3 regions of the Aminiphilus sp. genome follow, and region 3 is predicted to be linked to each of the others. Evidence: riboswitches for the same ligand, from Rfam matches in the RefSeq annotation. Region 3 holds a riboswitch; each other region holds the start of a gene.
What was found. Region 3 has a riboswitch for molybdenum cofactor ahead of Q1K49_RS04205 (molybdopterin-dependent aldehyde oxidoreductase). Riboswitches for the same ligand answer to the same signal wherever they lie in the genome.
Positions count from the first base shown of each region.

Region 1: another riboswitch for molybdenum cofactor. It lies ahead of Q1K49_RS11990 (response regulator); the one in region 3 lies ahead of Q1K49_RS04205 (molybdopterin-dependent aldehyde oxidoreductase).
Region 2: another riboswitch for molybdenum cofactor. It lies ahead of Q1K49_RS12055 (substrate-binding domain-containing protein); the one in region 3 lies ahead of Q1K49_RS04205 (molybdopterin-dependent aldehyde oxidoreductase).

Region 1 is NZ_JARKPW010000186.1:64,105-67,713, forward strand. Features, by position in the region: gene Q1K49_RS11985 (pyridoxal phosphate-dependent aminotransferase) at 1-373, shown strand, start outside; molybdenum cofactor riboswitch at 664-782, shown strand; gene Q1K49_RS11990 (response regulator) at 881-1,606, shown strand; gene Q1K49_RS11995 (XdhC/CoxI family protein) at 1,728-2,564, shown strand; gene Q1K49_RS12000 (NAD(P)H-dependent oxidoreductase subunit E) at 3,033-3,518, shown strand; gene Q1K49_RS12005 ((2Fe-2S) ferredoxin domain-containing protein) at 3,535-3,609, shown strand, end outside.
Region 2 is NZ_JARKPW010000186.1:77,247-80,855, reverse strand. Features, by position in the region: gene Q1K49_RS12060 (S-adenosyl-l-methionine hydroxide adenosyltransferase family protein) at 1-776, opposite strand, end outside; molybdenum cofactor riboswitch at 1,042-1,161, shown strand; gene Q1K49_RS12055 (substrate-binding domain-containing protein) at 1,376-2,233, shown strand; gene Q1K49_RS12050 (substrate-binding domain-containing protein) at 2,270-3,136, shown strand; gene Q1K49_RS12045 (ABC transporter permease) at 3,319-3,609, shown strand, end outside.
Region 3 is NZ_JARKPW010000067.1:6,445-10,053, forward strand. Features, by position in the region: gene pruA (L-glutamate gamma-semialdehyde dehydrogenase) at 1-906, shown strand, start outside; gene Q1K49_RS04200 (heme-binding protein) at 1,550-1,987, shown strand; molybdenum cofactor riboswitch at 2,092-2,212, shown strand; gene Q1K49_RS04205 (molybdopterin-dependent aldehyde oxidoreductase) at 2,431-3,609, shown strand, end outside.

The DNA of each region.
Region 1 (3,609 bases), on a different contig from region 3:
GCAGACCCTTTCGGTGAACAGCATGGTGCAACGCGCCGCCGAATTCGCATTGAGCGAGGCTCAGGATGCGGAACATGCCATCGTCGATACCTACCGGCGACGAACCCGGTACGCCGCGTCCCTGGCGAGAGAACTGCCCGGTGTCGATGCCGCACCGCCCAGGGGAGCCTTCTATCTTTTCGCCGATATTTCCGGAACGGGAATGAACGGAGACGCCTTCGCGCTCCGTATGCTGGAGGAAGCCGGTGTCGCCCTCACCCCGGGCATCGCTTTCGGCGAGACATGCGGTGACTTCATCCGCATCGCCTGCACGGTGGACGAGAAAAAACTGGAGGAAGCCTTCTCGCGCATGGCAGCGGTTCTCCGCTCCTGATCGACGCGCCGGAGAGCCGACTACTTCCCCTTCTTTCGCCGTGCACCGAACGAGAAGACGCCCCGCCACGCCTCCTCGGGAGAGAAGTGCGGCCAGAGATGTCCTGCATGCGACGCGGACACCCTCGTTGCATGGAGTTCCGCCCGTTCCCACGCGCCATGCAAACATAGCTCCGGGGAAAATGCTCCTTTGCCCCATTGTGAAAAGGCAGGACCACAAGAGAGAGACTCCTTTCCCACTCATGCGGGAAAATTGCACGAATTCGGAGGATCACGTATAATGTATGTTCGAAGTGATAGAGCCTCCGAGTCGACGTTCCTAACGGCCCAGGCCCACGGGTGTCGACCGATAGGGTTGTCGTGGAAACGCGACCGCCTCCCGTGCGGAAAGGAGGAAGCCTCCTATGGTGCCCGGTTTCCCGTGCAATCGTTGTTCGTGTTTCGAAGCCGTTTTTCCTGTGCTCGAGCGTATCGCCGGGTCAAGCAACCTCACCCGGGAGATTCGGCCATGAGAGGCCCGTTCGTGCCCCATTCTCTCGACGCAATCGTCGCCGAACAGGATTCCTCCCAGAGAAGCCTCTATGCCGATCTGGTTCGAGAGCAACCCGGCTACCGTCTTGTCGGAGAAGTCGGTTCCGGTGAAACGCTCCTCTCCTTTCTCGCCGACGAACCTCCGCAGTTGGTGGTGCTCGACTTCGCCCTTCCCGGCCTGGGAGGACTCGAGGGCTTCCGCAAGGCCCGCAGCGACTATCCCCGGCTGGATTGGGTGGTCCTTGTCCGTCCGGAAGAGCCCGATGCGATTCGCGGCGCAATTTGTTTGGGTGCTTTCGACTGCCTCATCCGCCCCTTTCTTTCCTCCCGTCTCCGGGCAGCGCTCTCGGCATACCGCACGTTCCATCGAGAACTGGTGACCCGCCGTACTCCCTGGCGGCAGGACGAACTGGATCACCTGGTAGGGCTGAAACGAGGCGCCATTCCCCCCGACTCGAGCGTGTTTCCCAAGGGAATTCAAAATCGCATCCTCGAGAAAGTCAAACGACTCCTCCGGGACGCCCCAGGGGGGCTCTCTGCCTCCGAAGCGGCGGAACATCTCGGCATGGGGCGCTCCACGACCCGGCGCTACCTCGAGTATCTCGCCGAGACATCCCAGGTGACCATCGATTTCGATGTAGCACCCGTGGGCAGGCCTTCGAAACGGTACGTGGCCCTCTCGGGAACAGCACAACGACATTGAAACACTGTCACCGCGCCATCCGAAACGCCGGAGAAACATACCATCCCTTTGCGACGGCACACGCCGCAGCAAAGGGCAATTCAGAGACGTTCATTCGACTCGAAGGGAGCGGAGAGTGCCGATGAATCAGGCAATTCTCGAACAGATCATGAAAGACCTCGCCAAGGGAGTTCCGGGAGTTCTGTGCACCGTGGTCGACGTGGAGGGCTCCACACCGCGAAATGTGGGCGCCTCCATGTGGGTGCGCCCCGACGGAGGCATCTCCGGCACCGTGGGTGGAGGCGTCTTCGAACACCACACCATTCGAGAGGCATTGGCATTGCTGGATTCCGAAAGAGATCACGCCCTTTACAAGGAAGGGCTTCACTACGATGGATCGGATCCGAACAGCGCCGCATGTGGCGGTGATATCTCCGTCTTTCTGGAAGTCGTCGGTCGGGAACGGGAGCTCGTGATCTTCGGCGCGGGACACGTGGGCAAAGCCCTTGCCCAGGCAGGACAGTTCGCTGGATTTCGTGTCTCCGTCTGGGACGAGCGGGAGGAATTCGCCAACGCCGAAAACATCCCCTGGGGCACCACCATCGCCTGCCCCCTGGAAGAAATTTTCGACAGAGGGCTGAAGCTGCACGGACGAAGTTTCGTCGTCATCGCCACCAGAGGACACGCCCTCGACTCGGAGGTGGTAAAGACCATCGAACACTGCGACGCCGCCTACGTGGGCATGATCGGCTCCATGCGCAAGATCGCCTTCGTCCGGAAACGCCTCCTCGACGAAGGAGTCTCGGAAGCACACCTGAACCGTATCTACCAACCCGTCGGCCTTCCCATCCGGGCGGAGACACCCGAAGAGATCGCCATCTCCGTGGTGGCGGAACTCATTGCGGTACTCCGCAAGGGAGATCTGTCCTCCCTCAGGAAGGGACTCAACGGAGGCAACACACCGACAACGCGGGAATGAACCGAGAGCGCGGAGTACCCCGTGGAATCGACGAAGACCGTCGGAAACACCTGCCCCTTCTCGAAGAAAAAGCGGGGTTGCATTCTTTGCTGCAACACGTATCATGAGAACCAATTTCTCTCTATGAGGAAGGAGGACGGTTGTATGTTTCGTTCGGGTCCGTACGTGCGATATCCGACTCCTTAACGCACTCCGCTTTCTCCCGCCTTCGAAACCCGGATACACGTAAAAAATCGCCTGAGCGTCCTTCTTGAAAGGCGAATGTGGGGATTCGCCTCGAGAAAAGGGGGAAGGTGAGTTTTTTTGCCTTGACTAGGGAAAATTTTCACTATATGGTGCATGCAGGGGATTGCAGGGCCGGTTCCGACATCTTTCCTTCGGCATTGTCGTAGCATCCAACGCATGTCGCCGCAAGGAACCCAGGCGGAAACCATCCACCCCCTATTCGAAAAAAGAGGAGGCCATGCAATGTGCACATGCTCTGTCAAAGAGGATCCGCGCTTCACTGAACTTGCGGATTTCATCGCCTCACTTCCGGATCGGAAGGGCGAACTCATCACCGTCCTCCACAAGGCCCAGGGGATTTTCGGCTATCTCCCCCGGGAGGTTCAGGAATTCGTGGCGGAACACATGGAACTCTCCCTCGCGAAAGTCTACGGCGTCGTCAAGTTCTACTCCTTCTTCACCATGACGCCCAAGGGACGTTTTCCCATTTCGGTCTGCATGGGAACCGCATGCTATGTCCGAGGCGCCGAGGATGTGGTGGCGGAACTGTCCAAGCAGTTGAACATTGCCGTCGGGGAAGTGACGGAGGATGGAAAGTTCTCCCTGGACACGCTCCGCTGCGTGGGGGCCTGCGGTCTGGCTCCGGTGGTCATCGTGGGGGAAAAGGTGTATGGACGGGTCGTGCCCAAGGACATCGAGGGCATACTCGCCGAGTACGCCCAAGCCTGATCCGGAGGTGAACATCATGTCGAAAATTCAATCCCTCGATGCGCTCAGAAAACTTCAGAAAGAACTCACCAGCGCCACGGACCTTCGAGAA
Region 2 (3,609 bases), on a different contig from region 3:
CCGAAGGTGTTCACGTAGGGGATGTTCCCCTTGAATACCTCTTTCCCCTCCCGGGAGATCGTCACCTCGTATTTTTTCCCGAACGCGGGCTTGAGCGTGTCGAAGAGGGGCTTGCCGATGTTGGTCCACACGTTGCCGTACTGGATGTCGAGCACGGGAATCGTTCCCAGCGCAGCCCCGTTCCGGATCTCCGCCCTCTGGTAGGGAATGCGCACCAGGGTGTCCTCGACAAGAGGCCCCACTTCCTCGAAGGAGAGTTTCCCCGAGGCGAGCCTGGCCCCCACATACGCGAAGAGATCGCGACCGAGGAACGTGTAGGACTGCTCAGATCCCGGCAGCCGGTGCTTCGTTTCGTCGATGAGGCGCACTGCGTCGATGCCCGCCCGCTCCTCGACGATGGTGAGCGTTCCGTTGTCCGGCGTGACGATGTAACGGCCGTCCTTCGTTTTTGCCACCACCGAGCGGCGTTCCGTCCCCACGCCGGGATCCACCACGGAGACGAACACCGTGCCCGTGGGCCAGTATTCCAGGGTCTGGTACAGGCGATAGGCGGCCTCCCAGATGGAGTAGGGAGGAATCTCGTGGGTCAGGTCGAACAGGGGAAGGTCGGTGTCAACGCCGAAGGCGACGCCCTTCATGGCGGACACCGCGCCGTCCTTGAGGCCGAAGTCGGTCTGGAAGACCAGGGCGGTCTTTGTCGTCGCCGCCTCCGCGAGAGAAAGAAGAAGCACGAGGAGGAACACCGCGACGCCCATGCGCTTGCGCAGTGTGTTCATGAGAAGAAGGCTCCCTTCTGCATTGGAGATGGGGCGATCCGGTCGATGGGGGTTCCTCTCTCTTCTGTTGTTGCGGGAGGGGCTGTCCCCGGTCGGGTCGGCGAATCGTCACTGTTCGGTATTATCTGTCAGAGCGCCGGGAAAGGAAAGAGACAATGTGTTTCCCCTGCACTCCACCATGGGGATGGACGGCAGTTCTTCACGGCGGGGTTGACGCGTTCCGGTCTTCTGGGTACAGTATGTACGGTTCGTTGAAACGAGAAACATTCATATACACCTCCGAGTCCGTGTTCCTGCGGGAGCGATCCTATGGAAACGGACCGAAGGGCGCCTTCGGAAACGAAGATGCCTCCCGTGTTCGGAAAGGAGGGGATGCAGGCTTTTCGGCCTCTGCTGTCTATCTGTCCGTCGACGGGTGGACGTTTTTTGTCCCCGTCGTCGCATGGAAGGGGCAGCCCCGGAAAGCGGAAGGGAAACCTGTTGTGTTCTGAGGAACGAGTCCTTTGAAACGATTTTCCGCGCTGATTCTTTTACAGGATGGTATTTTCCCCGTGCCGCGGCAGGTGCGGCACCTGCTCGAAAAGAAAGGATGAAACCGCATGCATCGAAGAAGCGTTGCATCCCGTTTCCCGCGCTTTTCGCTCCTTCTCGTCCTCATTGTCGGCCTTGCCCTCGTACTTGGCGGCGTCGCCGCGGCGAAGGCGCCTGTGCTGCGCATGGCCACCACCACCAGCACGGACAACACGGGACTTCTGGACTACCTGGCGCCCCTCTTCCAGAAAGCGACCGGAATCGAACTTCAGTGGGTCGCTGTTGGAACTGGAAAGGCCATCGAGTTCGGTAAGAACGGCGACGTGGACATTCTCTTCGTCCACGATCCCGAGTCGGAGAAGGCGTTTCTGGACGGCGGCTTTGGCGCCAACCGCCGCCAGGTGATGTACAACGACTTCATCTTCGTCGGGCCCAAGGAAGATCCGGCGAAGATACAGGGACTTTCCGCCGTGGAGACCCTCAAGGCCATCGCGACGAAAGGTGCGGTCTTCACGAGCCGCGCCGACAAATCGGGTACGCACATGAAGGAACTCGCCCTCTGGAAAGAAGCCGGAATCACCGTTCCCGACAAGGAGCCCTGGTATATCCAGGTCGGACAGGGCATGATCCAGACCATCAACATCGCCGCCGAGCGGAACGGCTACACGCTCACCGACCGGGGCACCTTCATCAAGTACGAGGAGAACCACAAGGGCAATCCTCCCCTGGTGATCCTCTCCGAGGGCGACAAGGCTCTGCGGAACCAGTACAGCGTCATCGCCGTCAATCCCGCGAAGTGGAGCGACGCCCGCTACGACCTGGCGGTGAAGTTCATCGACTGGATCGTTGCTCCCGAGACGCAGAAGGTCATCGCGGAGTTCAAACTTTCCGGAAAACAGCTCTTCTTCCCCAACGCGGGAGAATAGTCCCGGCAGGCGGAAAGCACGAAAGGAGTCCTGAGAATGATTCGTCGACAGACGTGGAACAAGCGCCTTGCACTTCTTCTCTTCGTCGTGGCCGTCGCGGTGCTTGCCGCGCTTCCCGCCAGTGCGGCAAAGGAAGTGCGGCTCTCCAGTACCATCGGCCCCATCGACGCGGGCATCGTGAAGGTTTTCGCTGACACCTTCGAGAAGAACACAGGGATCAAGGTCGTCTTCGAGGGGGCAGGAACGGGGGCGACCCTCGAAAAGGCCAAGACGGGGAACTTCGACATGGTCATGGTCCACGCCCGGAAGCTGGAGGACAAGTTCGTCGCGGACGGGTTCGGCATCGACCGGCGGGATGTGATGTACAATGATTTCGTCATCCTCGGCCCCAAGGAAGACCCCGCGGGTGTGCGGGGGATGAAGGACGCCGCCGAGGCGGTCAGGAAGATCGCCGCAGCGGGTGCGCCTTTCGTGACCCGGGGGGACAACTCGGGAACCCACGTGAAAGAGATGGAAGTCTGGGAAAAGGCGGGCATGAAGCCCGAGGGGGACTGGTACGTCCTCTACGAGATCGGCAAGGCGGGCAACAAGGCCACCACGCAGTTTGCCGACCGCCGGAACGCCTATGTCCTCATGGACCGTGCCACGGTACTCACCCTGGGGAAGAGCGTTTCCCTCGAGGTGCTCGTGGAGGGAGATCCCTTCCTGTTCAACTACATCGCCGTGATCCGGGTGAATCCCGACAAGTTTTCCGGCCTGAACGTGGCGGAGGCATTGGCTTTCACGGACTGGCTCTGCGGTGACGAAGCCCAGGGCATCATTAAGGAATTTGGCGCGGACAAGTACGGGCAGCCGCTCTTCTTCCCCAATTCCGACGAGTGGAAGGCGAAGCATCCCCAGTAGACCTTCCTGGGATGTGTTGGTCCCGGAACGTGTCGGATCGCCGGCGGGGGCCGTTTCCTCTGCCGGCGATCCGTTTTCAGAGGTGAAAAAATTCGCTTCTTCAGGGTGTCACGTGTTCCGAGGGGCGGGAGGATCGTCTTTCCCGCGAGGTGTTTCCATCATTCCGTCTGGGGGGATTTTCCATGGACTATATCGCTGAAGGTGTTCTGCAGGCTCTGTCGCTCCTTCTGGCCGGCGACGAGGAGACCTGGGACGCCATTTTCACCACGATGAAGCTCTCGTCCCTCTCCATCGCAGTCAGTCTCGCCCTGGGCATCCCCCTGGGTTTTCTTCTGGGATACGCGGAGTTTCCGGGAAAAAGGATCTGCCGTGCCGTGGTGGACACGCTCCTCGCCCTGCCCACGGTGGTTGTCGGGCTGCTCGTCTACGCGTTCGTCTCTCGGAGGGGCCCCCTGGGGGAACTGGGACTCCTT
Region 3 (3,609 bases):
GTTCCCTTCTCCAGCGCCGATGGAGCCACGGTCCTGCGCCACCCTCTCCTGAGCGGCCTCCATTTCACCGGAAGCTATGCAACCTTTCTCACGCTGTGGCAGACCATCGGCTCCTCCGTCGAACACTATCGCTCCTTTCCCCGCGTGGTGGGGGAGACGGGAGGAAAGGATTTCATCTTCGCCCACGCGTCGGCGGACCCCATCGCCCTGGGAGCGAATCTTCTGCGCGGCGGATTCGAACTGCAGGGACAGAAATGTTCCGCCGCTTCCCGGGCCTATGTTCCCGAGAGCCTCTGGAGCAACGTGGAGGAGTACCTTCGGAGAGAGGTTCCCCTCATCTCCATGGGCCCCGTGGAGGACCTGGGCAATACCATGGGAGCCGTCATCGACGAGGAGGCCTTCCGCAAGATCAAGGGCTATCTCGACTATGCCCGGAACCATCCCGAGGAATACACGCTTCTCCTGGGAGGCGGCTGCGACGACCGAAAGGGATGGTTTGTGGAACCCACGGTGATCCGCACGTCCAATCCACGAGGGAAGCTCATGACCGAGGAGATCTTCGGCCCCGTGATCACCGTCTACGTGTACCCCGACGACGCCTACGAGGAGACGCTCCGCCTCTGCGACGCCACCACGGAATACGCTCTCACGGGGGCTGTCTTCGCCGGGGACCGCGCCGCCATCGCCACGGCGGAATGTCTCCTCCGGCACGCCGCGGGCAATTTCTACATCAACGACAAGCCCACGGGAGCCGTGGTGGGGCGTCAGCCCTTCGGAGGATCCCGTCATTCCGGGACGAACGACAAGGCGGGATTCTGGAACAATCTCACCCGGTGGCTCTCACCCCGGAACATCAAGGAGACCACTGTTCCCGCCACAAACTGGAGACGCCCCTTTCTGGGATGATCTCCTCCCGCTCCGGGTACGCCACGTCTTCATGCGCGTGCCCGGAACGGGTTCGTCCATAAACCCCTCTTCCTCCGCAGAGGAGCGCGCAGGAATCCATATCCGCTCCTCAACACAGACCTGTTGATCGAACACAAAAAGGCACTCCTGGAAAGGTGTGGCTCATCGCCGAAAGGTGTGGCTCATCGCCGCAGACGGCTGCCGAACACCATGAAAACCTTTTTGCGCAGGCTTGACGCACACAACTTCTTTCCGCCCAAACAACACATTCTTCTTCGAAATCCGAGGAACGGCGCTCAATCCAAGGAGTTGCTCAAAGAATTTTTCGAGACGGAAATTCTTTTGTCCTCTTTTGTCCAGTTTTGTTCTTTTTTCAGTATAAAAATCTCGAAAAATTACTTTTATTAGATTATATAATAATGTCTTGAATCAGCATCTTGTCATCCTTTGACTCGGTGCACAATATACATCTTCAAAAGAAAGTCCCGGTTCGAACCGTCACATCCGCCACACGGAGCGGTGCACAATATACATCTTCAAAAGAAAGCCATCGCTTCTCAAAATCACTTGACAGAATTCTTCATTCACAGGAAAATATTTGAAGTTCCATGAGTTTTTCCATTCACAAAGGAGGAGAACAACGATGGCAGCGGATGTTTCCAAGCTTCAGCTTCCCGGAGATCTCACCCTGAAGCAGGCCCAGATGGTCCTTGAGGCCGCCTTGGCCGACGCAGTCGCCCAGGGAGTGCCCATGAACATCGCCGTAGTGGATGCGGGGGCCAACTTGAAAGCCTTCGCCCGCCAGGACGGTGCGTTCATCGGCAGCGTGGATATTTCCATCAAAAAGGCGAAGACCGCTCGCTTCTTCAACATGACCACCCGCCAGCTCGGCGCCGCATCCCTCCCCGATGGTCCTCTTTACGGCATCGAAGTGTCCAACAACGGCGTCATCCTCTTCGCCGGTGGCGTTCCGCTGAAGAACAAGGACGGGGTCATCGTCGGCGCCATCGGCGTTAGCGGTGGCACCATTGATGAGGACGAACGCTGCGCTGACGCAGGAGCAGCGGTTCTTCTCAAGTAAGCCGACCGCTGAATCCCCGGAAAGGGTGGGGGCTCCTCCCTCTCTCTTTCGGAGGATCAGACTGAAAGGGACGTAAGCGGGCCCTTTCGCTCGGTATCACAATCGAAAAATAGACCTTCCGAGCTGCCGTGCCTACAAGAGCGATCTCATGGCATGCAGCCGTCAGGGTGTGTCTGGAAACGGACACGCCTCCCGTGTTTGGCAAGGAAGGCGGAGAAGAATGTTCCTCTTTGGGGACTGCCGTCTTTGCGCACGGGCAGTCCCTTTTTCTTTGGAGGTGGTGAAGGAAGAACGACCGGGGCAACAGGGGTAAAGAGATGGGGGGCATGGAAACGCAGCGGTTCTTCTCCGTCCACCCCATGAAGCAGAATGAGAGCGTACGAGCGGGCAGGGATGGAAATTACAGGATGTACAAAAGAGAGTACAAGGGGGGTTGAGGAACGATGCTTCAGAAACGTTTCTTTGTCAATGGTGTGGAGCGCAACGTCATTGCCAATGGGGAAGACACCCTGGCAAAGGTGTTGCGGGAACAGCTCGGCCTCACGGGGACCAAAGTGGGATGCGGAACGGGACATTGCGGCTCCTGCAATGTCATTCTCAACGGGAAACTGGTTCGTTCCTGCGTGTTCAAGATCAACAGAATCACCGAGGGGGATTGCGTGACCACCATCGAGGGCATCGGCTCTCCGGAAAAGCTGCACCCGCTCCAGAAGGCCTGGGTCGCATTCGGTGCAGCCCAGTGCGGCTTCTGCACGCCCGGCTTCATCGTCTCCGCAAAGGCACTTCTCGACCAAAATCCCAAGCCGACCCGGGAAGAGGTCCGGGAGTGGTTCCATGTGAACCGGAACGCCTGCCGCTGCACGGGGTACATCCCCATCGTCGATGCCGTGATGGCCGCGGCGAAGGTGCTTCGCGGCGAAATGAACGAAAGCGAGCTGGAATACCGCCTCCCCGAGAACGGTCGTATCTGGGGCGGCACCTATCCCCGTCCTACTGCGGTGGCCAAGGTCACGGGAACGCTCGATTACGGCGCAGACCTCGGATTGAAGCTTCCTGAGGAAACGTTGCAGCTCGCGCTCGTACAGGCCACGGTGAGCCACGCGAACATCCGGGGCATCGACACGTCCGAGGCGGAGAAGATGCCCGGCGTCCGTAAGGTGGTCACCCACAAGGACGTGAAGGGGAAGAACCGCATCACGGGACTCATCACGTTCCCTACCAATAAGGGAGACGGCTGGGACCGGCCCATTCTCTGCGACGAGAAGATCTTCCAGTTCGGCGACGCCATCGCCATCGTCTGCGCCGACACCTACGAGAACGCCTGCGCGGCGGCGGAGAAGGTCAAGGTGGACCTGGAGGTCCTTCCCGCCTATATGAGCGCTCCCGCAGCCATGGCGGAGGACGCCCTGGAAATCCATCCAGGCACGCCCAACATCTACTACATTCAGAACCTGGAGAAGGGTGACCCCACGGGACCTATCTTCGAAAAGGCCGCCGTCACCGTGGAGGACGATTTCTACGTGGGAAGACAACCCCACATGACCATCGAGCCCGACGTGGGCTTCGCCTACATGACGGACGACGGAATTCTCAAGATCCACTCCAAGACCATCGGCGCCCAT